3 regions of the Streptococcus sp. HMSC065C01 genome follow, and region 2 is predicted to be linked to each of the others. Evidence: predicted binding sites of a transcription regulator. Region 2 holds the regulator's gene; each other region holds the start of a gene.
The links. Region 2 encodes Rex, which represses fermentation and respiration genes when NADH is low (regulators of the CRP and FNR family bind a similar motif). Its sites were predicted from a motif close to TTGTGAANTANTTCACAA; they were not measured.
Positions count from the first base shown of each region.

Region 1: the regulator Rex is predicted to act here: its motif matches at 5,826-5,843, upstream of adhP (alcohol dehydrogenase AdhP).
Region 3: the regulator Rex is predicted to act here: its motif matches at 1,515-1,532, upstream of HMPREF2918_RS10430 (class II fructose-bisphosphate aldolase).

Region 1 is NZ_KV812832.1:14,376-24,669, forward strand. It holds gene serS (serine--tRNA ligase) at 1-949, opposite strand, end outside; gene HMPREF2918_RS01755 (DUF956 family protein) at 1,167-1,535, opposite strand; gene HMPREF2918_RS01760 (PTS system mannose/fructose/sorbose family transporter subunit IID) at 1,616-2,527, opposite strand; gene HMPREF2918_RS01765 (PTS mannose/fructose/sorbose transporter subunit IIC) at 2,546-3,349, opposite strand; gene HMPREF2918_RS01770 (PTS sugar transporter subunit IIB) at 3,377-4,366, opposite strand; gene adhP (alcohol dehydrogenase AdhP) at 4,740-5,762, opposite strand; gene HMPREF2918_RS01780 (Cof-type HAD-IIB family hydrolase) at 5,953-6,765, opposite strand; gene HMPREF2918_RS01785 (NCS2 family permease) at 6,941-8,362, shown strand; gene tsaE (tRNA (adenosine(37)-N6)-threonylcarbamoyltransferase complex ATPase subunit type 1 TsaE) at 8,541-8,996, shown strand; gene HMPREF2918_RS01795 (GNAT family N-acetyltransferase) at 8,989-9,519, shown strand; gene HMPREF2918_RS01800 (glycopolymer--peptidoglycan transferase LytR) at 9,533-10,294, shown strand, end outside.
Region 2 is NZ_KV812837.1:86,249-96,542, reverse strand. It holds gene HMPREF2918_RS03070 (DUF1831 domain-containing protein) at 1-173, shown strand, start outside; gene HMPREF2918_RS03065 (DUF4649 family protein) at 175-390, shown strand; gene HMPREF2918_RS03060 (redox-sensing transcriptional repressor Rex) at 521-1,168, shown strand; gene radC (RadC family protein) at 1,371-2,054, opposite strand; gene HMPREF2918_RS03050 (hypothetical protein) at 2,109-2,387, opposite strand; gene HMPREF2918_RS03045 (class A sortase) at 2,557-3,300, opposite strand; gene gyrA (DNA gyrase subunit A) at 3,314-5,770, opposite strand; gene HMPREF2918_RS03035 (L-lactate dehydrogenase) at 5,969-6,955, shown strand; tRNA gene HMPREF2918_RS03030 (tRNA-Arg) at 7,044-7,115, opposite strand; gene rpsA (30S ribosomal protein S1) at 7,347-8,546, opposite strand; tRNA gene HMPREF2918_RS03020 (tRNA-Gln) at 8,715-8,786, opposite strand; tRNA gene HMPREF2918_RS03015 (tRNA-Tyr) at 8,796-8,876, opposite strand; gene HMPREF2918_RS03010 (DUF2969 domain-containing protein) at 8,929-9,159, opposite strand; gene HMPREF2918_RS03005 (branched-chain amino acid aminotransferase) at 9,396-10,294, opposite strand, start outside.
Region 3 is NZ_KV812860.1:34,363-44,656, reverse strand. It holds gene HMPREF2918_RS10445 (CTP synthase) at 1-492, shown strand, start outside; tRNA gene HMPREF2918_RS10440 (tRNA-Leu) at 615-700, shown strand; gene HMPREF2918_RS10435 (hypothetical protein) at 783-1,382, shown strand; gene HMPREF2918_RS10430 (class II fructose-bisphosphate aldolase) at 1,580-2,461, shown strand; gene HMPREF2918_RS10425 (alpha/beta fold hydrolase) at 2,546-3,484, shown strand; gene HMPREF2918_RS10420 (histidine phosphatase family protein) at 3,536-4,090, shown strand; gene HMPREF2918_RS10415 (hypothetical protein) at 4,157-4,504, shown strand; gene HMPREF2918_RS10410 (hypothetical protein) at 4,541-4,939, shown strand; gene HMPREF2918_RS10405 (hypothetical protein) at 4,993-5,400, shown strand; gene HMPREF2918_RS10400 (ABC transporter ATP-binding protein) at 5,559-6,551, shown strand; gene HMPREF2918_RS10395 (ABC transporter permease) at 6,553-7,371, shown strand; gene HMPREF2918_RS10390 (ABC transporter permease) at 7,373-8,158, shown strand; gene HMPREF2918_RS10385 (GNAT family N-acetyltransferase) at 8,197-8,658, shown strand; tRNA gene HMPREF2918_RS10380 (tRNA-Thr) at 8,705-8,777, shown strand; gene HMPREF2918_RS10375 (LiaF transmembrane domain-containing protein) at 8,978-9,289, shown strand; gene HMPREF2918_RS10370 (LytTR family DNA-binding domain-containing protein) at 9,433-9,879, shown strand; gene HMPREF2918_RS10365 (LiaF transmembrane domain-containing protein) at 9,884-10,294, shown strand, end outside.

The DNA of each region.
Region 1 (10,294 bases), on a different contig from region 2:
GGTATGGAAGGTTGAGTTTTTGAAGGATATTTTCAGCATTGACAACCATTTTTTCCAATTCATCATATGATTCTTCTGGTTTGGCAAATTTCACCATTTCAACCTTATGGAATTGGTGCAAACGGATCAAGCCACGGGTATCACGACCGGCTGAACCAGCTTCTGAACGGAAAGATGGACTCATAGCGGTGAAGTAGATTGGAAGATCTTTCCCATCAAGAATTTCATCGCGATAGTAGTTTGTCAAAGGAACTTCAGCTGTTGGAATGAGGACATAATTGGTATCGCTAAGTTCAAAAGTATCTTCCTTGAATTTTGGATATTGACCAGTACCAAACATAGAATCATGGTTGACCATGTAAGGAGGGATGACTTCAGTGTAGCCTTCCTTGCCATGTTCATCCAACATGAAGTTGTAGATAGCACGTTCTAAGCGAGCTCCAAGTCCTTTGTAGAAGAGGAAACGAGCACCAGTGACTTTAGCCCCGCGTTCCCAGTCAAGGATACCAAGGTCTTCACCTAAATCCCAGTGAGCTTTTGGTTCAAAGCCAAATTCGCGCGGTGTTCCCCAACGACGAACCTCAACATTGTCATCCTCATCTGCTCCAACAGGGACACTATCAGCAGGGATGTTTGGAAGGGTAGTAGTGAATTCAGTTAATTTTGCATCGATTTCAGCCAATTCTGTATCCAGGGCTTTGACTTCAGCAGAGAGGGTTTGCATGGCAGCAATCTTATCATCTGCATTTTCCTTGTTGCGTTTAGCTTGTGCGATTTCAGCAGATACAGTGTTACGCTCTGCTTTGAGATTTTCTACTTTGACTAAGATATCTCGACGTTTGGCATCGATTTCTTTCATTTCATTCAAAATAGCTGCATCTACGCCACGTGTTGCCAATTTTTTAGCAACCGCATCAAAGTCTGTACGAATCCGTTTAATATCTAACATAGCTTCTCCTTTAACAAAAAACACACCTGTTAGAGTGTTGGAGTGGCAGAGCCACGGTTCCATCCAACTTCACAGGTGTGCACTTGATTCAATATTGTATTTTAAAGAAACGGTAGAATTTCAATTAAGATTTCTATCTGCTCGCAGCAACCGCAGACTTTCTGAAAGAGCCTCTTAACTTACTTATCCGTTTGCGTCTATTATACAAGAAAAGATCCTATTTTGCAAATAGATTTTTAATTTTAGCCGTGATGGTTTGGATCAATGTAGGAAGTTTGACAATTTTATCATTTCCTAGATGTTCCCGAGCAATCTTTAAAATTTTTCCAGAGTCTTTTGAAGCAAAGAGAAATTTTGATTCTCTAGTATAGATTTCAAAATGGCGGCTAATTTTACGTCCGGATACATTGGCTCCGATTTGATCGATTTCTTGCCAGGGAATTTGGATGTAGTCTTCAACATTAGCATCCGCATAAAATTCAAAAGCGGCATTCCCGACTAGGATTTTTCCAACCTTTCCCCCCACTCCAAGGTAAGAAACCCCTGTAGTATGGAATTCAACGGTTTTATTCAATGATTGAGCCATGAGATCCTCCTGTATTGCTATTCATTCCATTATATCATAATAAAAAGAAGGTCGAAACCTTCTTTTTTGTTGATCTTTGCTTACATCAAGCCAGCAACGTGTGCCAAGACACCGATTACAAAGAGGGCGATGATGATAGTGATTGGAGATACTTTCTTCTTAAGCAACCACATACAAGCGAAAGTAAGAAGCAATCCCATCAAACCAGGAATCAATGAATCCAAGTTTTGTTGGAAAGTTGTAACTTTTTCAGGTGTTTGAGATAGACCTGAACCAACTTGAGCGAAGGCTTCTTGGATACCCTTGTATCCTTCAGGAAGTTTATCCCAGTGGATATAAGCTTTGTCGTCTAATTTGACAGAAGAAACATTGAAGACGAATTTAATAGATACCCAACGTTCTACCAAGACAGCGAGGATGAACATCCCAAGGATAGAAGCCCCTTTAGTGATGTCTTGCAAGATCCCACCAGACATATCTTTGGTAATTTCAGAACCTGCTTTGTAGCCAAGTTCTTGCGTGTACCACAAGAAGGCCATACGAATCGCATTCCATGCGATAAAGAAGATGAGTGGGCCAAGGATGTTACCAGACGCAGCAAGTGATGCACCAAGAGCCCCAAGAATTGGACGTACTGTAAACCAGAAGACTGGATCTCCGATACCCGCCAAAGGACCCATCATACCAATTTTAACCCCTTGGATAGCAGCATCGTCAATAGCAGCACCGTTTGCTCTTTCTTCTTCAAGAGCAAGCGTTACCCCGATGATAGGAGCGGCAACGTATGGGTGAGTGTTAAAGAATTCCATGTGACGCTCAAGAGCAGCCGCTTGGTCTTCTTTCTTTGTGTAGAGTTTTTTGATAGCTGGGATCAATGAGTATGCCCAACCCAAGTTTTGCATCCGTTCATAGTTCCAAGAACCTTGCAAGAAGGTTGAACGCCACCAAACTTTTTGACGATCTGATTTAGATAATTGTAATTTTTCAGTCATGATAGTGTCACACCTTTCTTAATAGTCTTCGAGAATGTCGCCAATTGGATCGTTAGAAGTAGCGGCACCGCCACCTCCATTGCCACCTTTCTTAGAAAGAGTAAGGTAGATCAAGGCAAGGGCAACACCAATTGCTCCAAGAGCGATCAAAGTTAATTGGCTAACGGCTGCAAGAGCAAAACCGATGGCAAAGAATGGCCATACTTCACGGCTCGCCATCATGTTGATAACCATGGCATAACCAACGGCTACAACCATACCACCACCGATTTGCATTCCATCAGAGAGCCATTTTGGCATTTGTTCAAGAGCAGTTTTGACAGTTTCAGCAGGAATCATCAACAAGAGGGCTGCAGGAATGGCGATACGAAGACCTTGAAGAAGAAGGGCCACAAAGTGAGCGCGTTCTACACCTTTGATATCCCCTTTTCTAGCAGCAGCGTCGGCAGTGTGAACCAAACCAACGGAAAGGGTACGGACGATCATGGTCAAGAAAAGACCAGCAACTGCAAGTGGAATAGCGACACCTTGAGCGACAGCGATTCCTTTTGTACTGAAGTCTCCCCCAAGTACCATGATGATGGCAGCAGCGACAGATGCAAGGGCAGCATCGGGTGCAACTGCGGCACCAATGTTTGCCCAGCCAAGTGCAATAAATTGAAGTGAACCACCAAGCATAATGCCAGCAGTCAAGTTACCTGTTACCAAACCGATTAAGGTACAAGCAACAAGGGGTTGGTGGAATTGGAATTGGTCAAGGATACCTTCAAGACCTGCTAAGAAGGCAACAACGACCACTAATACCATAGAAATAATAGACATGTTTAAAATCCTTTCGTAAGTAATCGATTATTGAACGTTAGCTTTGTTAATTAAGTCAAACAAATCTTTCTTAGAGTCATTTGGCACTTTACGGACGTCAAATTCAACTCCAAGATCACGCATTTTTTCAAATGTAGCCACATCATCTTTATCCATTGACAACACATTGTTAACCATGGTTTTACCAGTTGAGTGGGCCATTGAACCAACGTTCAAGGTTTTAATCGGAACACCACCTTCGATGGCGCGAAGAGCATCTTGAGGTGTTTCAAATAAGATCAAAGCATGGGTATTTCCAAAACGTGGATCTTTAGCAACGTCGATCAATTTTTGAATTGGGACAACGTTTGCTTTCACACCATTTGGTGCCGCTTGTTTGATCAATTCCTTACGGAGTTCATCTTTGGCAACAGAATCTGAAGCAACAATGATCCGATCGGCTTTTGAATCAGGTGTCCAAGCAGTTGCGACTTGTCCATGAAGAAGACGTGTATCTAAGCGGGCAAGGTTAATCTTGAGTTTTCCATCTCCGATAACCGTTCCTTCTGGAATAGCAGCTTGGGCTACAGGAGCAGCAGCGGCAGTACTAGCTTCTTCAACAGGATTCAATTCTTCTGGAAGGGCTTTGACACCGTCTTTTGCTTCCTTGATGATGTTTGCAGCGACTTGATCAACGCCGGCATTTGCATCCATCAAACGTTCTGTATAAGCTTGAATCAACATCGGAAGGTTCAATCCTGTGATGATCGCAAATTTACGATCTGGATTTTCTCCCATGACGCGACTTGCTTGGTTAAATGGAGAACCACTCCAAAGGTCAGCCAAAACCAAGACTTCATCTTCTGCATCAAATGCGGCAACAGCTGCATTAAATTTAGCATAGAGATCATCCGGGCCTTCACTTGGCATGAACGTAACCACTTGAACTTTCTCTTGATCCCCAAAGATCATCGAGCCGGATTGGTGGATTCCAGCTGCAAATTCACCGTGGCTAGCAATAATGATACCAATACTCATTATTGACATTCCTCCTTATAAAATTTGTTTGACTTTCAGTTTAAGAAAACTTTAAGCTACTTTATTATAAATCGTTTCCACACTTAAGTCAATTTTTCTATCAAAATCTCGATGTAAAAACATTGATTTATTATATTAAATCATCGTTAGATAGAAAAAGAATGCTCTTGAATGAATTTTGTTTATTACTTGTTGATGCTTAAAAAATCAATAATAGATATGTTTTATAGGATTTTGTTCTCAATGAAAAGTTTCCGAGAATCAAACGATATTCTCGAAAACAAAAATAAATATATAACAAATTGTATATGAGAGTGATTGAGAGCACTCAAAAAGACTAGCCCAGTTGGGCTAGTCCTGTAGGTTCAGTTGTTTAGTTTGTAAAGTCAAGTACCATACGTCCTTGAATGGTTCCGGCTTCCATTTCGTCAAAGACTTTGACAGCATCTTCTACTGGACGTTTTTGAACGACAGGGACTACCAAGCCTTCTGCACCAAATTGGAAGGCTTCTTCCAAGTCTTTACGAGTTCCTACAAGAGAACCAATGACTTGGATACCATCTAATACAGTTTTCACAATGCTGAGATCCATCATTTCAGAAGGAAGACCAACTGCAACCACGCGGCCGCCTGCACGAACAGAATCTACTGCTTGGTTGAAAGCTACTTTAGAAACAGCTGTTACGACAGCAGAGTGAGCTCCACCATTTGTTTTTTCTTTAATCAATCCTGGGACATCTTCAACTTCGCGACCGTTGATGACAAAGTCTGCACCAACTTCTTTCGCCAATTCTAGTTTATCATTGTTGATATCGACAGCGATGACATGTGCGTTGAAGACTTTCTTAGCATATTGAACAGCCAAGTTTCCTAGTCCACCAGCTCCATAGATAACAATCCATTGTCCTGGTTCAGCTTTGGCTTCTTTGATGGCTTTATAAGTGGTAACACCTGCACACGTAATAGAAGATGCTTGGGCTGGATCTAATCCTTCAGGTACTTTCACTGCGTAATCTGCAGTAACGATACATTGTTCAGCCATCCCTCCATCAACAGAGTAACCAGCATTTTTTACAGTACGGCAAAGAGTTTCACGACCAGTTGTACAGTATTCACAAGTTCCACATCCTTCGAAGAACCATGCGACACTGACACGATCCCCAACTTTTAGGCTCTTGACATCTGGAGCAACTTCTTTAACAATACCGATTCCTTCGTGTCCAAGAACACGGCCTGGAACTTTACCGAAGTCTCCGTGAGCAACGTGCAAGTCAGTGTGGCAGACACCACAGTATTCGATTTGAACAAGAGCTTCCCCTGTTTCAAGTGGACGCATGTCTTTGTTTGCAACGATTTCAACACCAGTACCTTCTGGATTTACAACAACAGCTTTCATTTTGTTCCTCCTTAAGTGAACGAGAAGCGGTTTAAAATTTTTGAAAGCGCTTCTTTAATAACTATGTTAATAATATCACAAACCAGATGACGAGGCAATGAAAAAAATGGAAAAAAGGGGCGGTATTGATTAACCGATTAAGGATTTGGCGCAGAAAAAGACATGAGGGGATAACTCATGTCTGTTAGTTTTATAAGAATAATTGAATGAGTTGGCGCGCGACACCATCTTCATTATTCGTGAAATCAGTGATGGAGTCTGCATAGGGGAGAAGGATGGAGCTGGCATTTTTCATGGCGTATCCATAACCAGCAAGAGCTAGCATCTCAGTATCATTGTGCTCATCTCCAAAGGCAATCAAATCCTTCTGATCCATATTGAGTTTATCCAGAAGGTAGGTTAGAGCGGATGCTTTGGTCACATTTTTTGGATTGCATTCCAAAATATTTAAGGGACCACCCCAAGTATTGATAGACAGATTGTAGTCATAATGCCGATTCATTTCATCTGCCAGAGCATATTTGTCTTCCGCTTTCGTTTGAAAGAGGATACAGTTTGGGTCGCTCGTTACCCGCTCGGGATTGAATTGATTTTCTGGTTGGAAAGATTCAATACCGAATAATTTAGGGTCTGCAACGTGCTCATTTGGATCGGTAATAAAGAATTTATTGCGGTATTCGCCTGCTATAAAGTCCGCTTGGATGGTATCCCGGTTAGCGACCATATCTAGCAGGTATTTTTTATCTAAAGTCAAACATTGTTCATCCCCCCATTTTTTCTCAGGTAGATGCGTAAGGGAGCCGTTAAAATTGATCATCGGAGTATCTAGCTCTAGTTGTTTGTAATAGGTATGTGCCATACGGTAGGGGCGGCCTGTTGTAATAATGACTTTATGGCCAAGAGCACTAATTTTTTTTATCGTATCAATGGTAAAGTCGCTCAATTTGCTTTCGGAATTTAAGAGAGTGCCGTCTAGATCTAGAGCGATCATCTTTTTATGCATATTTCAGTTCCTTTCGAGAAGAATGAGACCATTATATCAGAAAAATCGGAAAAGCGCTCAAAAATCGAGAAGAGAAGTAGGATTTCTTGAAAGGCGAAAGATCTTTTGGTAAAATAGAAATAACGTTCGCAAATTGATTGGGAGCGAGAATGATGAAAAAGGAGTTTATTCTGAAATGGATAAGTTTTTTAAACTTTCAGAACATGGAACCACTGTTCGAACAGAGGTTCTTGCTGGTTTGACAACCTTTTTTGCGATGAGTTATATCCTCTTCGTAAACCCTCAAATGTTGTCACAAACAGGTATGCCAGCTCAAGGAGTCTTCCTTGCAACGATTATTGGATCCGTTGTCGGAACCTTGATGATGGCTTTTTATGCCAATTTACCTTATGCACAAGCACCTGGGATGGGCTTGAATGCCTTCTTTACCTTTACCGTTGTATTTGGTATGGGCTACTCATGGCAGGAAGCTTTGGGAATGGTCTTCATTTGTGGTGTGATCTCATTGATTATCACATTGACAAATGTTCGGAAGATGATCATCGAATCGATTCCGACCGCTCTTCGCTCTGCTATTTCAGCTGGGATCGGGATTTTCTTGGCCTATGTTGGAATTAAGAATGCGGGATTTTTGAAATTCACGATTGACCCTCATACCTATACAGTGGTTGGAGAAGGAGCAGATAAGGCGAATGCAACGATCTCAGCCAATGCATCTGCTGTTCCTGGATTGGTTGATTTTAACAATCCGGCTGTCCTCTTGGCTCTTGTTGGTCTTGCGATTACTATTTTCTTTGTTGTCAAAGGGATTAAGGGAGGGATTATCCTTTCTATCTTAGCAACGACTGTGCTTGGAATTCTCATCCATGTGGTTGATATCACTAAAATCGACTTTGCAAGTAATCATCTAGGAGCTGCCTTTAATGATTTAGGCAAGATCTTTGGTCAAGCTTTAGGATCGAAAGGATTGGGTTCTTTGATTTCCAATATGTCTCGTTTGCCTGAGACCTTAATGGCCATCTTAGCCTTCTCCTTGACTGATATTTTTGATACAATCGGAACTTTAATCGGTACGGGTGAAAAAGTTGGGATTGTTGCGACAAATGGGGAAAACCATCAATCAGCGAAATTAGATAAGGCCCTCTATTCAGACCTTGTAGCGACTTCAGTCGGAGCTATTGCAGGAACTTCAAACGTAACGACGTATGTTGAATCTGCAGCTGGTATTGGAGCTGGTGGACGCACTGGTTTGACAGCCTTGGTTGTAGCGATCTGTTTTGCTATTTCAAGTCTCTTTAGTCCTTTGTTGGCGATTGTACCGACCGCTGCTACAGCCCCAATTTTGATTGTTGTTGGGATCATGATGTTGAGTGGCTTGAAAAATATCCATTGGGAAGATATGTCAGAAGCAGTTCCTGCTTTCTTCACCTCTATCTTTATGGGCTTCAGCTACTCGATTACACAAGGGATCGCTGCTGGATTTATCACCTATAGCTTGGTGAAAGTGGTTAAAGGACAAGCCAAAGAAGTGCACAGCATGATTTGGATCCTAGATGTTCTCTTTATTTTAAACTACGTTAGCATGGCCTTGAATTAAGTATCAGAAAAGTGCCAAAAAGGAATGGGAGTTGTCTCCCATTCCTTTTTAGATGGATTGAGGGAATGAATGGGAGAATTTCCTGTTTTCTTTGATTCCTTTTTCTCAAAAACAAACCGGAGTCGAACAATTTCTAAAAGAAAGAGCAGATTTTTAAAAAGTTTGGTATAATAGAGAAATGATTAGTCATAATGAAACGGAGCTGATCGCTCTAGGAAAACAGCTAGGAAAACTCTTAGAAAAGCAAGACGTGATTATCTTATCAGGTGATCTAGGAGCAGGAAAAACGACCTTTACCAAAGGAATTGCAAAGGGGTTAGGGATTGATCAGATGATTAAAAGCCCGACCTATACCATTGTTCGTGAATACGAAGGCCGCTTGCCTTTATACCATTTGGATGTTTACCGGATTGGGAATGATCCAGATTCTATTGATTTAGATGATTTCCTATTTGGAGATGGTGCTACCATTATTGAATGGGGAGAGCTGATTGAGCCGAGTCTCTCGGATGCTTATCTAAAAATTTTTATCCGAAAATTAGAAGATGGTCGAGAGTTAGCTTTTGAAGCTCATGGAGCGCGTGCAGAAGCTTTACTGGCATCCTTTGAGCAGGTGGAAAAAACCGATGACTAAGGAAAAGGAAGTGACAGTAGAAATTCGGCAAGCTGAAAGTGCAGACGCGGCTCTTGTCGTTGATTTCTTAAATCAAGTTGGGAAAGAGTCAGATTACATGACGCTAGATGAAGCTGGAATTGGCATGTCTCCAGCAGACATGGAGCAATTTCTAATGGTGCAAGAAATGGCGGAAAATCGGATTTGCCTCTTGCTATTTCTAGATCAGGAACTGGCAGCTTTGTTAAATATCACTGCAGCTTCTCAACGGTCTGTTCGGCATATTGGTGATGTCTTTATTGTGGTTCGAAAAACTTATTGGAATCAAGGACTTGGACAGATCTTGTTGGAAGAAGGAATTGAGTGGGCGCACTCGACGGGTGTTCTTAGGAAACTAGTCTTGAATGTCCAAGTGCGCAATGAACGAGCAGTTCACCTGTATAAAAAGTTAGGTTTTGAGATCGAAGGTTGTCAAGCTCGTGGAGCTTGTTCAGCTGAAGGAGAATTCTTAGATGTTTACCTTATGGGGAAACTGATAGATTAGAGAGAGATTCTAAATGGTTAAAAAAATTATTTTGATGTTTTTGAGCTTATTGACGGTAACAGTGATTGGGATTGGGGCCTATGGCCTTACCATCCTAAACCAAACGACTGGGACTCTCAGTAAGACCTATAAAGGCTTTGGAAATGAGACCAATGTCATTGCAGAAAACAAGCCGATGACCATCCTTTTGATGGGGGTTGATACAGGTAGCGGTTCTCGGGAAGATCCTTGGGCCGGAAATAGTGATACTATGATTTTGGTGACTGTTAATCCTCAAACAAAAGAAACAACCATGACTAGCTTGGAAAGAGATATCCTAACCAATATTACTTCAGATGGCGAAACGGTCCAAGCAAAATTGAATTCGGCTTATGCTCAAGGTGGTGCCAAGTTAGCCATTAAGACCATTCAAGATCTTTTGAATATCCATATTGACCGCTATGTCATGATCAATATGAAGGGGCTGGTTCAATTAGTGGATAAGGTTGGTGGCATCACAGTCAACAATCCATTTGACTTCGATATCTCGATCGAGGAAAATGAGCCAGAATATACGGCTAAGATCGCACCAGGACGTCAGGAGATTAATGGGGACCAAGCTCTCGTTTATTCACGCATGCGCTACCAAGACCCAGAAGGAGACTATGGACGTCAAAAACGCCAACGTGAAGTGATCAAAAAGATTGTTGAGAAAGTTTTAAGCCTCAATAGTTTGAGTCACTACAAAGGAATCATTGAGTCTGTTAGTGACAATATGCAAACCAACATAGCGCTT
Region 2 (10,294 bases):
AAATCATTTTCAATAAAGATTTGACAGGTTTTAAGATCAATATTACTGACAAGTCTGGACTTCGCCTGGTTAATATCTTTAAAAATCCAGAGAATGATATCATCCAACAAAAATTCTATTTCCTAATGGATAGTCTTGTCGAAAGAGAAATTTTCAACAAAACAGAGGTCTAATATGGTAACCTTAACTTATATCGATGCTTACCAAGTAGAACGAACGACTACTTATCCTGACCTTGCAGCCTGTATCCTAGCTTTTTCAGGCTGTGTAACCCTGCCTGACTCTTACTCAATCGTATCCATTGAATACAAGGGGGAAAAGCTCCCCTATACAGGACGGGTCGATGGGCTCTATGCTTATCTGAAAAAGGTAGAACAAGCTGAAAACTAAGCTGATGCTGATGGAACTCTCCCATCGCCATCAGCTTTTTCTTTAGACGAAAATATTTTTGAAAAACGATTCTAGATAGTTGATTTTTTCACAATCTTCCTATACAATAAGAGGGAAAGGTTGTGATATTGTGAAACATGATAAAAATACTCCAATTCCACGCGCAACAGCAAAACGCTTATCGCTCTACTACCGCATTTTTAAACGCTTTAACTCTGAAAAAATAGAGCGCGCCAATTCAAAGCAAATTGCTGATGCAATTGGGATTGACTCTGCTACCGTTCGCCGAGATTTTTCTTATTTTGGTGAATTAGGAAGACGGGGATTTGGTTATGACGTAAAAAAACTGATGAACTTCTTTGCCGATCTCTTAAATGATAATGCCATTACCAATGTCGCTATTGTGGGGATCGGAAATATGGGAAGTGCGCTTCTCAACTATCGCTTCCATGAACGCAATAAGATGAAAATTGTCATGGCATTTGATCTAGATGATCATGAACTGATTAATACCAAAAGTAAGGATGGGATCCCCATTTATGGGATTTCTACGATCAAAGAGAATCTCAAAAAAGAAGGCATTCAAACAGCAATTTTAACTGTCCCAAGTATTAAAGCGCAGGAAGTGGCTAGTCTTTTAGTAGATGCCGGTGTCAAAGGAATTCTAAGCTTTTCTCCGGTCCATCTGACAGTTCCTAAAGACGTCGTCGTCCAATATGTCGATCTCACCAGTGAATTGCAAACACTCCTTTATTTCATGCGAAAAAACGAAGAATAAAGATTTATACATTAACAAGAAAAGAGGCTGGGACAAAAGTCCTAGCCTCTCAATTATTTTTGGATTGTCGAGCAAGACGCAGTGGTTGAGTGGGCTCTACTACGCTGATTTCATCAGCTTTTACAGCCCTACTCAACTGTGCGGAGGTGGGACGACGAAATCGAATTCTAACGAATTACTGATTTCTGTCCCACTCTCTTTTTTATACCAAATAATCTGTCTCTTCACGGTAACTATAATAGTTTTCTTCAGATACAATCAAGTGATCTAATAGGGTTAAACCCATCACTTCACAGGCCTCTAAGACTCGATGTGTTACTTCATCATCATTTTTACTTGGAAATACGGCACCAGATGGATGATTGTGAGCCAAGATGATAGAGGTTGCCATGTGCTTTAGTGCATAATGCAGGATTTCACGTGGCTCCGCAATACTTCGATTCACGGTTCCAATAAAAATGGTCTGTTGATGAATAATTTCATTCTGCGTATTCAAATAGAGGGCAACCAGGTGTTCCTGTTTCTTATGGCCGATTTCCTGTTGAATTTTATGTGCCAATTTCTGACTGCTCATGATCTGTTCGGAACTCATCAATTCGTCTTTATGAATCCTTCGTCCAAACTCAATCACAGCCTGAAGTTCGATGGCCTTCACCCGGCCAATGCCAGAGATTTCCTGTAGCTCCTCTAGGGTTAATTGACTTAACTCCTTTAAACTATTAACTGAGCTCAAAAGACCTTGTGCAATCTCATAAACACTTTTTTTCTTATTGCCTGTCCGTAAGAGAATGGATAACAATTCTTGATGACTCAGCTTATCCACTCCTTCAGAAACCAAACGTTCTCTAGGAAGCAAAGATGGTTCAATAAATGATATGTCGTACATAATTTCCTCCTCACTTATTAATTCGCAATAAATGGAGAAAACGACAACCTTTCATTATTTACAGGCAATTTCTTGTTTCAAGTCATCTAACACTAAGACTTCATCTTTATTAAAGCGAATCTGATAACCTGTTTGAACTTGTTCAAGCTCCTTTAAAAACTGTTGAATTTCACAGCGGATCAAGTACTCCTGACTCTGAGGAATGGCTTCTAAAGCTTGGTAGACTTGCTCTACTTCGTAGATTCCTTTCGTAATTAAACCATTTCGTGGAAAATCATTTACTAAGAGATTGTAGAAATGATGTAAGAGATGATAAATTCGCTCTTTTGTCACTATTCTACCTCCTTATCATACTCTTTCTCCTCTATTATATACTGATTTTCCCTTAATATTATGACAAATTCCTTACATAATATTACCAATCTCTTACAATTTTACAAGAATTTCTCCTAGCTTCCTACATAGAAAAAGCCCTGGCATCTCTGCCTTGGGCTTTATTTTCTTAAAGTTGCATTTGATTATAAGACTTGCTGAATGAATCCAGGATGTCTTTTGGAGCCTTGTCATAGTCAACAGAGGTTTCCAAATTTCCTTTTACAATCGTACGGTAAGTCGCTGCAGCATCCTCACAAGTCACCAAGGTGATCTCATTGACACCTTCACGATCTTGAATGACATCTACACGGTCTGGAGTCACTGTCTCAACAGACGAGATGACATAAGTATAGATTTTTTCTTTATCCGTGATGTAGATCTTCATACCCGCCTTGGCTTTCTCTAATGGTGAGAATAACATGGCATTTGCTCCAGTTAGACCAAACACGTGGTGACTAGCAAGAGAATAATTGCCTTGCCCCATGACTTGGTTTTCCTTCATGGTCCCTGCTCCGTAGTAGAGGGCTACATTTTCAAGCCCCTTAAAGATCGGAAGGTTCATGTTTAATTCAGGAATCGAAATCCCCCCAATTACTGGTAGCTTTTGAGCTTGCCATTGGGCATTGATGACGGCTTCCGTCGAAAGTGACTGGACATGTTGGAAATCAAAGCTCGTCTTCACTTCTTTATTCTTATCAATGGTTTTTTTATCGACCTTGCTAACCTGGTATTGGTTGGTATGCCAAACCATAATCATGTTTCGGATCGGAGCATTGAAAATCAAGAGAAGCGAGAGAATAATCAAAAGTGTTGCAACGATGTTGATAAGAGTATTGCGTAAACTCTTTTTCTTTTTTCTTTTGCGTGACATGCTGTCCCCTTATCTATTCGTTTTCTTCCACTACTTCTTCATCTTTTTCTTCGGGTTGGACTGTTGTAAAGGTCACAATTTTCGCATCCTGATCCAGTCTCATGACTTTCACACCCTGAGTTGAACGACCCGTTTGAGAGATATTCCCAACACTTGTGCGGATCATGACACCGGTATCGGTAATGATCATCAGATCTTCATCACCTTTAATGGTTAAAAGACCAGCCAATGGACCATTTTTCTCTGTAATATTGGCAGTTTTAATCCCTTTACCGCCACGGCCCTTAGTTGGGTACTCGCTAGCCATTGTGCGCTTACCATAGCCTTTTTCAGTAATAATCAATACTTCATCTTGATCGGTAACGACACTAGCTCCAACAACCTTGTCTCCTTCACGGAGATTCACACCACGTACACCAGTGGCAGAACGTCCCATATTGCGGACTACAGCCTCATTAAAGCGGACAGAATAACCATACTTGGTACCGATAATAACATCAGCATTACCATCTGTAAGGAAAACATTGATCAATTCATCCTCATCACGCAGATTCAGAGCTTTGAGACCGTTCTGTCGAATATTTGAAAATTCAGCTACATTGGTCCTCTTGACCAATCCTTGTCGCGTCGTAAAGAAGAGATAAGCTTCGTCACTGCGGTCTTGCTCCACATTGATGATGGTCTGAATCGATTCACCTTCGTCTAATTTTAAGAGATTGACGATTGGCAATCCTTTGGCTGTCCGACCATATTCTGGAATCTCATAGCCTTTTAGACGGTAAACACGCCCCTTATTGGTAAAGAAGAGCAGATGGTCATGAGTGCTCGTAGATACCAGTTCACGGACAAAATCATCATCTTTCACACCAGTTCCTTGAACCCCACGTCCACCACGTTTTTGCACAGTAAATTCTGCTTGGTCCAAACGTTTGATGTAGCCTTTGTTAGAAAGGGTGATCAAGACATCTGTTTCTTCAATCAAGTCCTCATCTTCAAGAGAAAGGACTTCACCAACCATCAACTCAGTCCGACGAGCATCTCCAAACTTGCGCTTGACTTCTTCCAATTCTTCCTTGATAATAGTAGCTACACGCTCTGGTTTCGCTAAAATATCAGCTAAATCAGCAATCAAGGCAACCAAATCATCGTATTCACTTTGGATCTTGTCTCGTTCCAAACCGGTCAAACGACGAAGACGCATGTCCAAAATGGCTTGACTTTGACGTTCAGAAAGCTTGAACTTCGCCATCAATTCAGCCTGTGCTTCAGCATCTGTCTGGCTATTGCGGATGATCCGGATCACTTCATCGATGTGATCCAAAGCAATGAGCAAACCTTCTAAAATATGGGCACGTGCTTCCGCTTTTTCTTTATCAAAGATGGTCCGGCGAGTCACCACTTCTTTCTGGTGCTCAATATAAGCCCCTAAAATTTGGCGAAGAGAAAGAATCTTTGGAACACCACTTTGGATCGCCAACATATTGAATCCAAAATTGGTTTGCATTTGCGTCATCTTAAAGAGGTTGTTCAAAATAACGTTAGCCGAAGCATCTCGGCGGACCTCAATCACAAAACGAACCCCTTCACGGTTTGATTCATCACGTACAGCTGTAATCCCTTCGATCCGTTTTTCTTGCACCAAGCGAACGATGTGCTCGTGAACCTTGGTTTTATTGACCATATAAGGGAACTCAGTGACAACAATCCGTTCACGGCCACTCTTGGTCACTTCAATCTCTGTACGAGAACGAAGAACGATCGAGCCTTTCCCTGTTTCATAGGCTTTGTGGATACCTGATTTCCCCATGACCAAAGCACCTGTCGGGAAATCTGGACCAGGAAGAACTTCCATAAGTTCACGGGTCGTCACCTCAGGATTATCCATCATCAGCTTCACTGCGTCAATGGTTTCTCCCAGATTGTGAGGAGGAATATTTGTAGCCATCCCAACAGCAATCCCAGTAGCACCATTGACGAGAAGGTTAGGGAAACGTGCAGGTAAGACCAAAGGTTCGCGCTCACTGGCATCATAGTTATCAACGAAATCAACTGTATTTTTATTGATATCCCGCAACATTTCAAGAGCAATCTTACTCATACGGGCTTCTGTATACCGTTGTGCAGCGGCGCCATCACCGTCCATAGAACCAAAGTTTCCATGACCATCCACTAACATGTACCGATAACTCCACCATTGCGCCATCCGAACCATGGCTTCATAAATAGAGGAATCCCCGTGTGGGTGGTATTTACCCATAACATCCCCTGTAATACGGGCTGACTTCTTATGTGGTTTATCTGGTGTAACACCCAATTCATTCATTCCGTACAAAATACGACGGTGAACAGGTTTCAAACCATCACGAACATCAGGTAGGGCACGAGCAACGATAACACTCATGGCATAATCGATAAAACTCGTCTTCATTTCTGATGTTAAATTCACATCAATTAGATTCTTATCCTGCATTCAAAAAATGCCTCTCTTTACTTAATTCACCATACTATTATAACACATTTTAGCCTATTTTTCTTCTTAGGAACACAAACGTAAAAACGTTTACATCAAGGATTCATACTGTATCAGATGACAAAGACTTTCAAAAGTGGTAGAATGAAGACGTATGAGAATCTATCTCAAAAAAAAATGAAGGAGACGTTTAGACTCATGACTTTGACTAAACAACACAAAAAAGTTATCCTTGTCGGTGACGGTGCTGTAGGTTCATCTTACGCTTTTGCACTTGTTAACCAAGGAATTGCACAAGAGCTTGGAATTATCGAAATTCCTCAATTGCACGAAAAAGCTGTCGGAGATGCGCTTGACCTTAGCCACGCCCTTGCCTTCACTTCACCTAAGAAGATCTATGCGGCTGAGTACGCTGACTGTGCAGACGCTGATCTTGTTGTAATTACTGCAGGTGCTCCTCAAAAACCAGGTGAAACTCGTCTTGATCTTGTTGGTAAAAACCTTGCGATCAACAAATCAATCGTAACACAAGTTGTTGAATCAGGATTTAACGGAATCTTCCTCGTAGCTGCTAACCCAGTTGACGTATTGACATACTCTACATGGAAATTCTCTGGATTCCCTAAAGAACGCGTTATCGGTTCAGGTACTTCACTTGACTCTGCTCGTTTCCGTCAAGCTTTGGCTGAAAAATTGGATGTGGATGCTCGTTCAGTACACGCCTACATCATGGGTGAACACGGTGACTCAGAATTCGCTGTATGGTCACACGCTAACATCGCTGGTGTAAACCTTGAAGAATTCCTTAAAGACACTCAAAACGTTCAAGAATCTGAATTGATTGAATTGTTCGAAGGTGTTCGTGACGCGGCTTACACCATCATCAACAAAAAAGGTGCTACATACTACGGTATCGCTGTTGCCCTTGCTCGTATCACTAAGGCTATTCTTGATGATGAAAATGCGGTTCTTCCACTTTCAGTATTCCAAGAAGGTCAATATGGAATCAATGATGTCTTTATCGGTCAACCAGCTGTTGTTGGAGCACACGGTATTGTACGTCCAGTAAACATTCCATTGAATGATGCAGAACTTCAAAAAATGCACGCTTCTGCTAAAGAATTGAAAGCAATTATTGATGAAGCATGGAAAAACCCTGAATTCCAAGAAGCATCAAAAAACTAATCTGATTGGAAAAGACTCTCAAATTTCGAGAGTCTTTTTTAATTGAATAAAAAAATAAAAGGCTGAGAACACTCAACCTTTTCTTCTTTCCACCCTGAGGGAATCGAACCCCCATCTCAAGAACCGGAATCTTACGTGATATCCATTACACTAAGGGTGGCAACTGTTATAGTATATCAAATTTTCAAAAATTTTACAAGTAAAATAGAGAGTGGGACAGAAATTGGTCATTCGTTAGAATTCGATTTCGTCGTCACACCTCCGCACAGTTGAGTAGGGCTGTAAAAGCTGATGAAACCAGTGTAGTAGAGCTCGCTCAACCACTGCGTCTTGCTCGACAAACCAAAAATAATTGAGAGGCTAGGACTTTTGTCCCAGCCTCTTTTGAATATTACAATTCGATATCGCCAAACAAGTCAGCCATTGAGAATCCAGTTTGAGTTTCTGGAAGATCAAAGTCGCGTTTTTCTTGTTTTGGACGACGTGGACGAGATTGACGTTTTTCTTGTTTTTCGCCTTCTTCTTGAGCTGGACGTTCTTCAAGAGCTTTGATAGAAAGTGATACACGTTCATCTGCAGCATTTACTTCAAGAACTTTAACAGTTACTTCTTGTCCAACTTTAAGAACATCTTTTGGATTTTCAACACGTTTGTGTGAAATTTGTGAGATGTGTACAAGTCCGTCGATACCTGGCAATACTTCAACGAATGCACCGAAGTCAGTCAAACGTTTAACAGTTCCTTCGATAACATCACCAGCAGCCAATTTTTGTTCAACGCCATCCCAAGGTCCAGGTGTTGTAGCTTTCAATGAAAGTGATACACGACCTTCTTCTTCGTTCAAGTCAAGAACTTTCACTTGGATTTCTTCACCAACAGTTACTACTGATTTAGGTGATACGTTGCGTTCGTGTGACAATTCTGTCAAGTGAACCAATCCATCAACACCACCAAGGTCGATGAAAGCACCGAAGCTTGTGATACGTGCAACTTTACCAGTTACAACATCACCAACGTTCAATTTACCAAATACTTCTGCGCGTGCTGCAGCTGATTCAGCTTCAACAACTTCACGACGTGAAAGGATAAAGCGGTTTTCTTTTGGATCTACTTCTTTGATTTTAGCATCAAATTCTTGACCTACGAAACGTTCAGTGTTACGTACAAAACGAGTATCAAGCATTGAAGCTGGAATAAATCCACGAAGTCCTTCAAATTCTACTGAAAGTCCGCCCTTAACAGCGCGAGTTCCTTTAACAGTAACAACTTCTTCTTCACGTCCAACCAATTTGTCCCATGCTTTGCGAGCTTCCAAACGTTTTTTAGATACAAGGTAAGTTACTGTATCAGTATCTTTACCAACTACTTGACGAAGAACAAGCAATTCAAGTGTTTCACCTGGTTTTACCAAGTCGTTGATGTCAGCATCACGATCGTTTGTCAATTCGCGAAGAGTCAAGACACCTTCGACACCAGTTCCAGAGATTGCAACGTTAGCTTGGTTCGCGTCAACTGTCAATACTTCAGCAGTAACAACGTCACCTGGTTCAACTTGGCTAACACTGTTTAGCAAATCTTCAAATTCATTCATCTAAAAAATCCTCCAACAATCAAGTTTTCTAAAACTTGACATACTTATAATTATTTTTCCTAAGCAAGCACTCGCAATGAGATCAACTACAATCTTTAACGACTCATCCTATAAAGAAATAAAATACCTGGATAGATATTTTATCACTTATCTGATATTACCTAAGAACTGGGGTAGCTGGATTCGAACCAACGCATGAGGGAGTCAAAGTCCCTTGCCTTACCGCTTGGCTATACCCCATGGATGAAATGGAGAGAGAGGGATTCGAACCCCCGAACCCGAAGGAGCGGATTTACAGTCCGCCGCGTTTAGCCTCTTCGCTATCTCTCCATATAAATCAACAGGATCTATTATACCATTGATTTACTATGATTGCAAGCCCTTATTTATTCAAATTATAATTTTCTATTAAAATTTCAACGGCTTTTTCAAGTTTTTTGTAAATAGAATCCACATTTCCATTTTTGATAATGGCAAATTGACCAGACATGTCTGCAATTTCACCAATCGTTTTCTTTCCAATGGACAAAGTGAATCCATCAAAAGTGTCTTTCCCGACGGTTACTTTACTATCAACGATTTGAATCTCAATTTTCTTATCTTTTTTACTCATTTCAACCCTCTTTTCACTTTTTCTATTTTACAAAAATTCTCTTGATGACGCAAGAGAAAAGGGAGTGGGTCAGAAAGAATTTAGTTAGAAATTCCTTCTTTATCCCACCCCCGCAAGAGTCATTCGTCACCCTTCTATTCCTAAAAGCGAATGAAGAGAAACATTAGCTACTGCGTCTTTTCGTTAAGACTTGTTCTCATTGAAGCCTGGACACTTTGATCTCAGATGCTTTCGGTTTAATCGACTTTGACAATCCATCCTTCTGGTGCTTCGACATCGCCAAATTGGATACCGGTCAACTCGTCATAGAGTTTCCGTGTGACAGGTCCTACTTCTGTTTCAGAATAGAAAACATGGAAGTCATCCCCGTGTTGAACACCTCCGATTGGAGAGATGACAGCTGCGGTACCACAAGCTCCTGCTTCTACAAAGCGATCCAAGTCATTGATAAAGACATCCCCTTCAATTGGTGTCATACCAAGACGGTGTTCTGCCAAGTAAAGCAAAGAATACTTGGTAATCGATGGCAAGATAGAAGGACTCAATGGCGTCACAAATTCGTTATTAGCAGTGATTCCAAAGAAGTTTGCAGAACCAACTTCTTCAATCTTGGTGTGCGTCGCTGGATCGAGATAAATCACGTCAGAGAAGTTACGATCATGCGCAATCTTACCTGGCAACATACTAGCTGCGTAGTTCCCACCAACTTTTGCAGCCCCAGTACCATGTGGTGCAGCACGGTCATACTCATCTTGAATCAAGAAGTTCGTTGGAACCAAACCACCTTTAAAGTAGTTACCGACAGGCATGGCAAAGATAGTAAAGATATACTCATCTGCTGGTTTTACGCCAATAATATCTCCAATACCGATCAAAAGAGGACGAAGGTAAAGGGTAGCTCCTGTACCATACGGTGGAACATACTCTTCATTTGCTTTTACAACTGCCTTACAAGCATCCACAAACATATCCGTTGGAACTTGAGGCATCAACAAACGATCTGCTGTACGTTGCAAACGTTTAGCATTTTGATCTGGACGGAACAATTGGACGCTTCCATCTTTTGTACGGTAGGCTTTCAACCCTTCAAAGGCTTGCTGACCGTAATGCAAACTTGGAGAAGATTCGGACAAAT
Region 3 (10,294 bases), on a different contig from region 2:
GATGTGCCAATGTTAGGGGTCTGTCTCGGTATGCAGTTGACCTGTATCGAGTTTGCCCGTCATGTCTTAGGCTTGGAGGGGGCTAATTCATCTGAATTGGATCCAGAAACCAAGTACCCGATTATCGATATCATGCGGGACCAAATCAATGTGGAAGACATGGGAGGAACCCTTCGTTTAGGACTCTACCCATCGAAGCTCAAGCGAGGATCGAAAGCAGCAGCAGCCTATGACCATCAAGAAGTAGTGCAACGCCGCCATCGTCACCGCTATGAGTTTAACAATGCCTTCCGAGAGCAGTTCGAAGAAGCAGGTTTTGTCTTCTCAGGCGTTTCACCAGACAACCGTTTGGTCGAAATTGTTGAAATACCAGACAACAAATTCTTTGTCGCTTGCCAATACCACCCAGAATTGTCAAGTCGACCAAACCGCCCAGAAGGACTTTACACAGCCTTTATCACAGCGGCCGTTGAAAATCACGATAGCAAATAAGAATCAAGGGTCAGGTTTCGTGACCTGATCCCTTTTGTGAAGAAATAACAAACATTGAAAAAAGTTTGAAAAAAATCTTGACAAACATGTGGATGATTGATATACTAGTAAAGTACTCAATCGCGGGGATGGCGGAATTGGCAGACGCGCAGGACTAAGGATCCTGTGACCGCTTTAGGTCGTGAGGGTTCAAGTCCCTCTCTCCGCATCGGATAATCAAGACAGCTTCGGCTGTCTTTTTTTGTTTTTCAAAACTTTATGATAGAATAGGTGTGAGATGAGGTGAGAACATGAAGAAAAAGGATCTGGTATTGGCCGATGGCCTTTTTGTACTATTGGGAAGTGCCATTAATTTTTTCGGTCCTATCCTGATTTTAGCGATGGGGATAGGCGCATACAAGGATACTTTTAGATATTTTATCGCCTTAAACATATGGAATGTTTTCATTTTTTTAGTGGCGATTGCTTCTCAGTATCTGCTCAGAGATGAAAAAAGAATCAAAAAATGGATTCTTCATCTTTTTCTGATAGCAGGCAGTATACTCTTTCTTGCGTCAATCCTTGCAGTGTGTGAGAATATTCCCTTTCTTGAGGGAGTGCTAAACGGACTTCTTGGAAAAATATTTACCGACAGTCAGTTATTTGCTGCTTATTTCTATTCTCAATGGGTTGTAGCAGCACTCCTTGTGATTTGCGGGATTGCCTTTCTCCTTTCACTAAAAAATTTTAAAGAAGAGAATAGAGAGTGGGACAGAAATTGGTCATTCGTTAGAATTCGATTTCGTCGTCACACCTCCGCACAGTTGAGTAGGGCTGTAAAAGCTGATGAAACCAGTGTAGTAGAGCTCGCTCAACCACTGCGTCTTGCTCGACAAACCAAAAATAATTGAGAGGCTAGGACTTTTGTCCCAGCTTCTTTTACTTGTTTGCTAGGATGAGAGTCTTAGGAGATAGGAGATTCCGTCCTATTTATCGGAAGAAATCGCTTAAAGCTACAGGAAAAGCTAGCAATTTCATCTAAAAAGTGATAAAATAAACAATGTAAGTGGGATTAACCCCACAAAAATTTATAGGAGGCCTATAACAAATGGCAATCGTTTCAGCAGAAAAATTTGTCCAAGCAGCTCGTGACAATGGTTATGCAGTTGGTGGATTTAACACAAACAACCTTGAGTGGACTCAAGCTATCTTGCGTGCAGCAGAAGCTAAGAAAGCTCCAGTACTTATCCAAACTTCTATGGGTGCTGCTAAATACATGGGTGGTTACAAAGTATGTAAAGCCCTTATTGAAAACCTTGTAGAATCAATGGGTATTACTGTACCAGTTGCTATTCACCTTGACCATGGTCACTACGACGATGCTCTTGAATGTATCGAAGCTGGTTACACTTCAATCATGTTTGACGGTTCACACCTTCCAGTTGAAGAAAACCTTAAATTGGCGAAAGATGTCGTTGAAAAAGCTCATGCTAAAGGTATCTCAGTAGAAGCTGAAGTTGGTACTATCGGTGGTGAAGAAGACGGTATCATCGGTGACGGTGAATTGGCACCAATCGAAGACGCTAAAGCAATGGTTGCTACAGGAATCGACTTCTTGGCTGCAGGTATCGGTAACATCCACGGTCCTTACCCAGCAAACTGGAAAGGTCTTCACCTTGACCACTTGCAAAAATTGACTGAAGCTGTTCCAGGATTCCCAATCGTATTGCACGGTGGATCAGGTATCCCTGACGATCAAATCCAAGCAGCTATCAAACTTGGTGTTGCAAAAGTTAACGTTAACACTGAATGCCAAATCGCATTTGCAAATGCTACTCGTCAATTCGTACGTGAATACGATGCAAACGAAGCAGAATACGATAAGAAGAAACTCTTCGACCCACGTAAATTCTTGAAACCAGGTTTCGAAGCAATTACAGCAGCTGTTGAAGAACGTATCGACGTATTCGGTTCAGAAGGCAAAGCTTAATTGAAAACAGGAAAGCAAGGTCCCATGTGGATCTTGTTTTTTTGTATGGGAAAAGTTGCTTCCGGGATTTAATTTTTGTACAATATGCCTATGAAAAAATTTAAACAGTTTAGCTGGATCGTTTGTGGCTTTCTCCTGCTCTTTTTAGGTGCTACATTTGTTTTTCATCAATTTAGTTTACGAAATGAAAGTAAGCTTCTAACACCCATTGGTAAACAAGTTACAGTCAATGGACATCGAATGAATGTCTCTGTTAAAGGAGAAGGATCTGAAACAATCGTTTTTCTTTCCGGTGCAGGTATCGCCTCTCCTATTTTAGACTTTAAGAATCTATCAGATTCCCTATCCAAAAAATACAAAGTTGTTGTCGTGGAGCGAGCAGGATATGGTTTTAGTGAAGATAGTGATCGTTCAAGAGATGTGATGGAGGTCCTTTCTGAGACCCGTCAAGCTTTGGCGCAAGCTCATGTTTCAGGTCCTTATGTGATTATTTCGCATTCTATGGCTAGTTTAGAGAGTCTTGCTTGGCAAGAGAAATATCCAAATGAAGTGAAGGCTTTGATTGGTCTGGATTGGGCCTTGCCAGCGAGTTATGAAGATTTAAAGGATAATCAGGCCTTGCTTACTGTGGCCTATTGGAGCAGTAAGATTGGCTTATTACGCTATTTCCCTGAGTCCTTTTATATAAAAAATCCAACTCTGACTGAAACTGAACGACAACAATATAAATTACTAGCATATAAGCAGTTGATGTCACAAGCCATGCTTCATGAATCCCGTTTGGCAAAGGAAAATGCCAAGAAAGTTCCATCTAGCATTAATCCGAAAATTCCAGCCTTACTCCTGGTTTCTAACGGTGAAGGCACGACCTTTAGCCAATCAGAGTGGCAACGTTATGCAGAGAGATTTGCAAGCGACCAGTCGAATATTCAAGTCGACTATATGGATGCGCCTCACGACCTCTATCATTATCAAAGCGATGCTATTGTTTCTCGTATTAAAGAATTTTTAGAGAATAATTGAGGGCTTAAAAATCCATTGAGACTGATGATAATAATTGAAAGGTAATGACTTATGAATAATTCTTATATTTTACTTAGACATGCTCATTCAAGATTTTCAAGTGATGATTTTAATAGAACTTTGTCAGAAAAAGGATTTTCATCTCTTAATCAGTTAGATTTTTTGAATTCTTTTAATATTGATTATTATTTTTCTAGTCCTTATAAACGAGCATTTGAAACGATTAATAGCTCGCCAATTCAATTTGATAAAATAGTTCTTGATAATCGGTTACGAGAGCGAAAATTATCCTCAAGATTTATTGAAGATACTGAGTTTGAAAAAACAATTCAATATTTATGGCAAAATCCAGATAAATCTCTTATTGGAGGCGAGTCCAATCGAGAAGCATTAAATAGAATTTTAGATTTATTTGAGGACTTGGAAGAAAGGTATTCAGATAAAACCATTTTACTGAGTTCTCATGGAAATTTGCTAGGAATCTTAATCAATCATTTTGATTCAAGTTTTGATTATAAAAAATGGGGACAGATGACTTTTCCAGATTGCTTTCTAGTTGACAAAGATAAGAGTGTGAAAAGAATTATGAAAGTTACATCTAGGTAATCATTTAGTTCAATCTATGTGATTTTATTTTCTGTTATTACAAATAGAATTGAAGGAAAAATAGCCATGATATTCGATCAGTCCTTGCAAGCCTACCTACATGAAGTAGATGATGTTCTTGTAGCTTGGGAAGAAAAACCAAGTGGAAACTTTGAGATGGAAGCTCAGTTGCTTGCAGCCAATTACCATAAAAATCTTTACCGTATTCTTGCATTTATACTGCCTCATTTACAAGAATTTTATGGGTATTTCACAGATGAAGAAGCTACTGAAAAATTGGGTAAACCCATCATCGAGCCAGAAAGACAAACCGTTACTTTCTGCGATCAAACTTTTGATGATATTCATATCTTTTCTTTTGACTATCAGGGGCAGGCATTTGAGAGTCTGGAGAATTTTGCCATTGATGGTTAAGTCTGTTTTCAGTTTTAAAAAGAAGGAGAGAGACTGATGAGTACTGCTGATTTTGTCTTTATTGAGAGTAAAGGCCCCATATTCCTAGATTTACAAGCCTTTTGTACTGCTTTGAGAGGAAAATTCCCAGGTATTTTGATCAGAGAAAGGACGAATCCTGAAAAAGCTTACTCGCTTTCTTGGGATTATCAAAGTCCTCAGCTTACTTTGGAAAGTTCACTGAGTAGCAAGAAAAATGTTTTTGTGATTGATTACTTTGATTCAACGAACAGGTTACAAGATTATGCCTCCTATATCATCTGGCTTCGGAAATGGTTTCCACCTGAAGAGAATGTTTCCTTTTGTGATGAAGGATATGAGTATATGTTTGAACTTCCTAGTGATTTATCCCAAAAGGAGTTTGAAAACTACTTACAAACAAGGTTTGATGAGTGAAGAAAAAGTTCGAAAACGAATAATGATATGGAACAGTTGAAAAGGAGAATCAGATGCTTACTAAAGATGATATGTTAGTTGCTTTGCATGATGCAATTACTGAAGACCAAGAATTTGAGTTGGCAGACGAGATTGTAGATGCCATGGAGGCTTCCCCTCAACCCTTTGATTTGGTTGCCCCCATATTAGAACTCATTGCTAACCACCCAGAAGTTGATTTTGGTTCTCCAGGTGAATTGGTACACTTTGTGGAGAAGTTTTATCATCAAGGCTATGAGGATTTATTGTTGGAGTCAGTTCTAAAAAGTCCAACTGTGCATAACATCTGGATGCTTCATCGATGCTATAATGACAATGATCCAAATCTAGTCCGGCAGATTCAGACTTTGGTTGGAGAACTGAAGAAGGATAAGACTCTTGATTCACAAGTAAGAAGCATGATTGAAGACTTAACTTGGTAGAGGTAGGTGATGCAGCATCACCTTTTTATCTTTTCTTAGGGATAAAAATTTTCGATATAAATTAACACTTGTTTTCCTTAGACATTTGCACTATAATAGGGTGTTATTAGGGCTTTCTTTCCTTATGTTGAAAAAAAGGCAGATTTTAGGAGATAGATATGGCAATGATAGAAGTGCAACATCTTCGGAAAAATTTTGTGAAGACAGTTAAGGAGCCGGGGTTAAAGGGAGCCTTGCGCTCCTTTATTCATCCTGAAAAGCAGACCTTTGAAGCGGTCAAGGATTTAACTTTTGAAGTTCCAAAAGGGCAGATTTTAGGATTTATCGGGGCAAATGGTGCTGGGAAGTCAACCACCATCAAAATGCTGACAGGAATTTTGAAGCCCACATCTGGCTTTTGTCGGATTAACGGCAAGATTCCCCAGGATAATCGCCAAGATTATGTCAAGGATATTGGAGTCGTTTTCGGACAACGCACCCAGCTATGGTGGGATTTGGCTTTGCAAGAGACCTACACGGTTTTGAAAGAGATCTATGATGTACCGGACTCGCTTTTCCATAAGCGCATGGACTTTTTGAATGAAGTTTTGGATTTGAAGGAATTTATCAAGGATCCTGTGCGGACTCTTTCACTAGGTCAACGGATGCGGGCGGATATTGCGGCTTCCTTGCTTCACAATCCCAAAGTTCTCTTTTTAGATGAACCGACTATTGGTTTGGATGTGTCGGTCAAGGACAACATTCGTCGGGCCATTACCCAGATTAATCAGGAGGAAGAGACAACTATTCTCTTGACTACTCATGATTTGAGTGATATTGAGCAACTCTGTGATCGGATTTTTATGATTGATAAGGGGCAAGAGATTTTTGATGGAACGGTTAGCCAGCTCAAGGAGACCTTTGGCAAGATGAAGACTCTCTCCTTTGACCTGACGCCAGGTCAAAATCATCTAGTCTCTCATTATGAGGGCTTGCCTGATATGTCCATTGATAGACAAGGAAATACTCTCAATATTGAATTCGATAGTTCCCGCTACCAGTCGGCCGATATTATCAAGCAAACCTTATCTGATTTTGAGGTCCGTGATTTGAAGATGGTAGATACGGATATTGAAGATATTATCCGTCGCTTCTATCGAAAGGAGCTCTAAGATGGTCAAATTGTGGAGACGTTATAAACCCTTTATCAATGCAGGGATTCAGGAGTTGATTAGCTATCGAGTCAACTTTATTCTTTATCGGATTGGCGATGTCATGGGTGCTTTTGTGGCTTTTTATCTATGGAAGGCTGTCTTTGATTCCTCCCAGGAGCCTTTGATTCAGGGCTTCAGTATGGCAGATATCACCCTCTACATCATCATGAGTTTTGTGACTAATCTTCTGACTAGGTCGGATTCTTCCTTTATGATTGGTGATGAGGTCAAGGATGGTTCCATTATCATGCGCTTGTTGCGACCAGTGCATTTTGCGGCTTCTTACCTCTTTACGGAGCTTGGTTCCAAGTGGTTGATTTTTATCTCTGTTGGACTGCCATTTTTAAGTGTCATTGTTTTGATGAAAATCTTATCTGGGCAAGGGATTGTAGAAGTGCTGGGACTAACTACCCTTTATCTTTTTAGCTTAACGCTGGCCTATCTGATTAACTTTTTCTTTAATATCTGCTTTGGATTTTCAGCCTTTGTATTTAAAAATCTTTGGGGTTCCAACCTACTTAAGACTTCCATAGTGGCCTTTATGTCTGGTAGTTTGATTCCCTTGGCTTTCTTTCCAAAGGTCATTTCAGATATTCTGTCCTTCTTACCTTTCTCATCCTTAATTTACACTCCGGTCATGATTATTGTTGGGAAATACGATGCTAGTCAGATTCTTCAAGCACTTTTGCTTCAGCTTTTCTGGCTTATAGTGATGGTGGGCTTGTCTCAGTTGATTTGGAAACGAGTCCAGTCATTTATCACCATTCAGGGAGGTTAGGATGAAAAAATATCAACGCATGCATCTGATTTTTATCAGACAGTACATCAAGCAAATCATGGAATACAAGGTAGATTTTGTGGTTGGTGTGTTGGGAGTCTTTCTGACTCAAGGCCTGAACCTCTTGTTTCTCAATGTCATCTTTCAACACATTCCCTCCCTAGAAGGTTGGACTTTTCAAGAAATTGCCTTTATCTATGGATTTTCCTTAATTCCAAAGGGACTAGATCATCTCTTTTTTGACAATCTATGGGCTTTAGGTCAACGACTAGTTCGAAAAGGGGAGTTTGACAAGTATCTGACTCGTCCTATCAATCCTCTCTTTCACATCCTCGTTGAGACCTTTCAGATTGATGCCTTGGGTGAACTTTTGGTCGGTGGAATTTTACTAGCGACAACGGCGACTAGCATTGCTTGGACTCTTCCAAAATTCCTGATTTTTCTAGTTTGTATTCCTTTTGCGACCTTGATTTATACTTCCTTGAAAATTGCTACAGCCAGCATCGCTTTTTGGACCAAGCAGTCAGGTGCCATGATTTACATTTTCTATATGTTTAATGATTTTGCCAAGTATCCTATTTCTATTTACAATTCGCTCCTTCGTTGGTTAATTAGCTTTATTGTACCTTTCGCCTTTACGGCCTACTATCCTGCCAGCTATTTCTTGCAGGACAAGGATGGACTCTTTAATATTGGTGGTTTGATTCTGATTTCCCTTGTTTTCTTTGTTATTTCCCTCAAACTTTGGGACAGGGGATTGGATGCCTACGAAAGTGCTGGTTCGTAAGAGGTAAAGTAAGACTAAAATCAAGAAAGGAACTTATGATGTTTGTAATTAAAGAAGTCAAGGGTGAAGATCAAAAAATGGCAGGTGTCGCTGAGATTTTAAGGGATTTGCCAGAATGGTTTGGAATACCAGAAAGCACGCAAGCCTACATTGAAGGAGCTAAGGATTTACGAGTTTGGGCTGCTTATCAAGAAAGTGATGTAGTAGGGTTTATAAGTTTATCATATTCGAGTGAAGATTGTGCTGAAATTGACTGTCTAGGCGTGAAAAAATCATTCCAAGGTCAAGGAATTGGAAGGAAATTAATTACGACTATAGAAAGAGAAGCAGTCAAACAAGTGGACTACCTACAGGTCAAAACAGTCGCAGAAGGTTCAAATAAAGATTATGACCGAACAAATGTCTTTTATCGCAGTCTTGGTTTTAAAAAATTAGAAATTTTTCCGCAACTATGGGATCCGCAGAATCCATGTCAGATTCTGATAAAAAAGATCAACTAAAAGTGCTTGACATCCGCTATCAGAGTGCTATACTAAGAAGGTAATCGCCGATTTAGCTCAGTTGGTAGAGCAACGCACTCGTAACGCGTAGGTCACAGGTTCGATCCCTGCAATCGGCATAGAAAAAATCTGCTTTGAAGGAGCGAGACGACGAATGATGGTTATCACATATTCGTTCGGTCTCGCTCCTTTTTTTGACCGCATAGGCGCCGTTTTTGACCACTTAGTCAAAAGTCCTTGTTGCTTTAGGGGCTCTCTGCTATCATAGAATCATCAAAGGAAGAAGTACTTCCGAATATTGAAAATGAGGTATATGATGATGAAAAAACTACTTGGACTGGGATTTATTTTGGCTGCTTTTGTGATTGTCACAATGGGAATGGTTGGTTTTCCAAAGCTCGATGTGAACATCTGGCCCCTATTTCCTGTTCTCTTATTTGCATTCTTTACACTTGAAAATCTCTTGAAAAAAGATTACAAGGCAAGTGTTATCTGCGCCTTGATCGCATTTATGATCGCAAATGCGATTTACGATGTCCTGCCGGTTTCAAATGGTCTGGTCATCACAGCAGGTGTGCTAGCTTGCCTGGGTCTTAGTTTTCTTTTACCGGACAAGGAAAGCAATAAATAAAGGAGGGCTGGTCACTTGATCAGCTTTTTTACTTCTCCAAAACTACCTCTTGATGGGGAAAACGTGCCACTTACTGAAAAGCTCTTGTTTTGTTTTCAACAGCTGTTATAATGGTACTATCAAAACGTTGGGAAAGGAGTTTTATGAAAGTTAGAATCGAATTGGATCCATCAATGGATGAGCCTGAGATCTTGATTCGAGCTCCGCGCTTGACCCCGGAGTTGACCCAGCTGCAAGAGAGAATCCTCGAACAAAAGGTTGCTCCTTTGGCCTTTTACAAGGATCGAAGTGAGTATTTTCTGGATGTGGCATCGATCCTCTTTTTTGAGACGGACGGGGAGAAGATTTTTGGGCACACCAAGGACGAAGCCTATGAGGTCAAGCAGAAGCTCTATGAGTTGGAGGAGCTGCTTCCCATCGCCTTTTGTCGGATATCCAAATCCACCATTGTCAACGCCAAGCAGATCTATTCTCTGGAAAAGTCTTTTTCAGGAACCAGCACGGTCAATTTCTATCAGACCCATAAGCAGGTTCACGTATCCAGACGCTACTATCAACTCTTAAAAGAACGACTAAATGAAATGAGGTAATATCATGAGAAAAAAATTAATCGGAGTATTCTTAATCCTTTTAGCAGCCTTAATCCTTTTACAGGGCTATTTTGTAAAATGGGACATCAGCATCTGGACCTTAGCTTGGGTTACCTTGCTTGCCGTCCTGTCCCTCTCTAGTTTCTTAAAACGCCATTTTGGTTGGGGCTTCATCTATGGACTTTTAGCCCTCTTTTGTCTCAATGGGCAATACCATTTCCTCCCAATTTCAAATTCAGTTGTCATCCTTTCCTCAATTCTCGCTGTGATTGGGCTCAACATTTTGTTTAAACCCTCTAAGAAAACAAAAGCCCGCCTAGCTTCCTATTCTGCTGGGTCCATGAGTAAGTCGGATGGCAATGACATTGATGTCACTTTTTCAACAGTGACAAAATATCTCAATGACCAACACTTT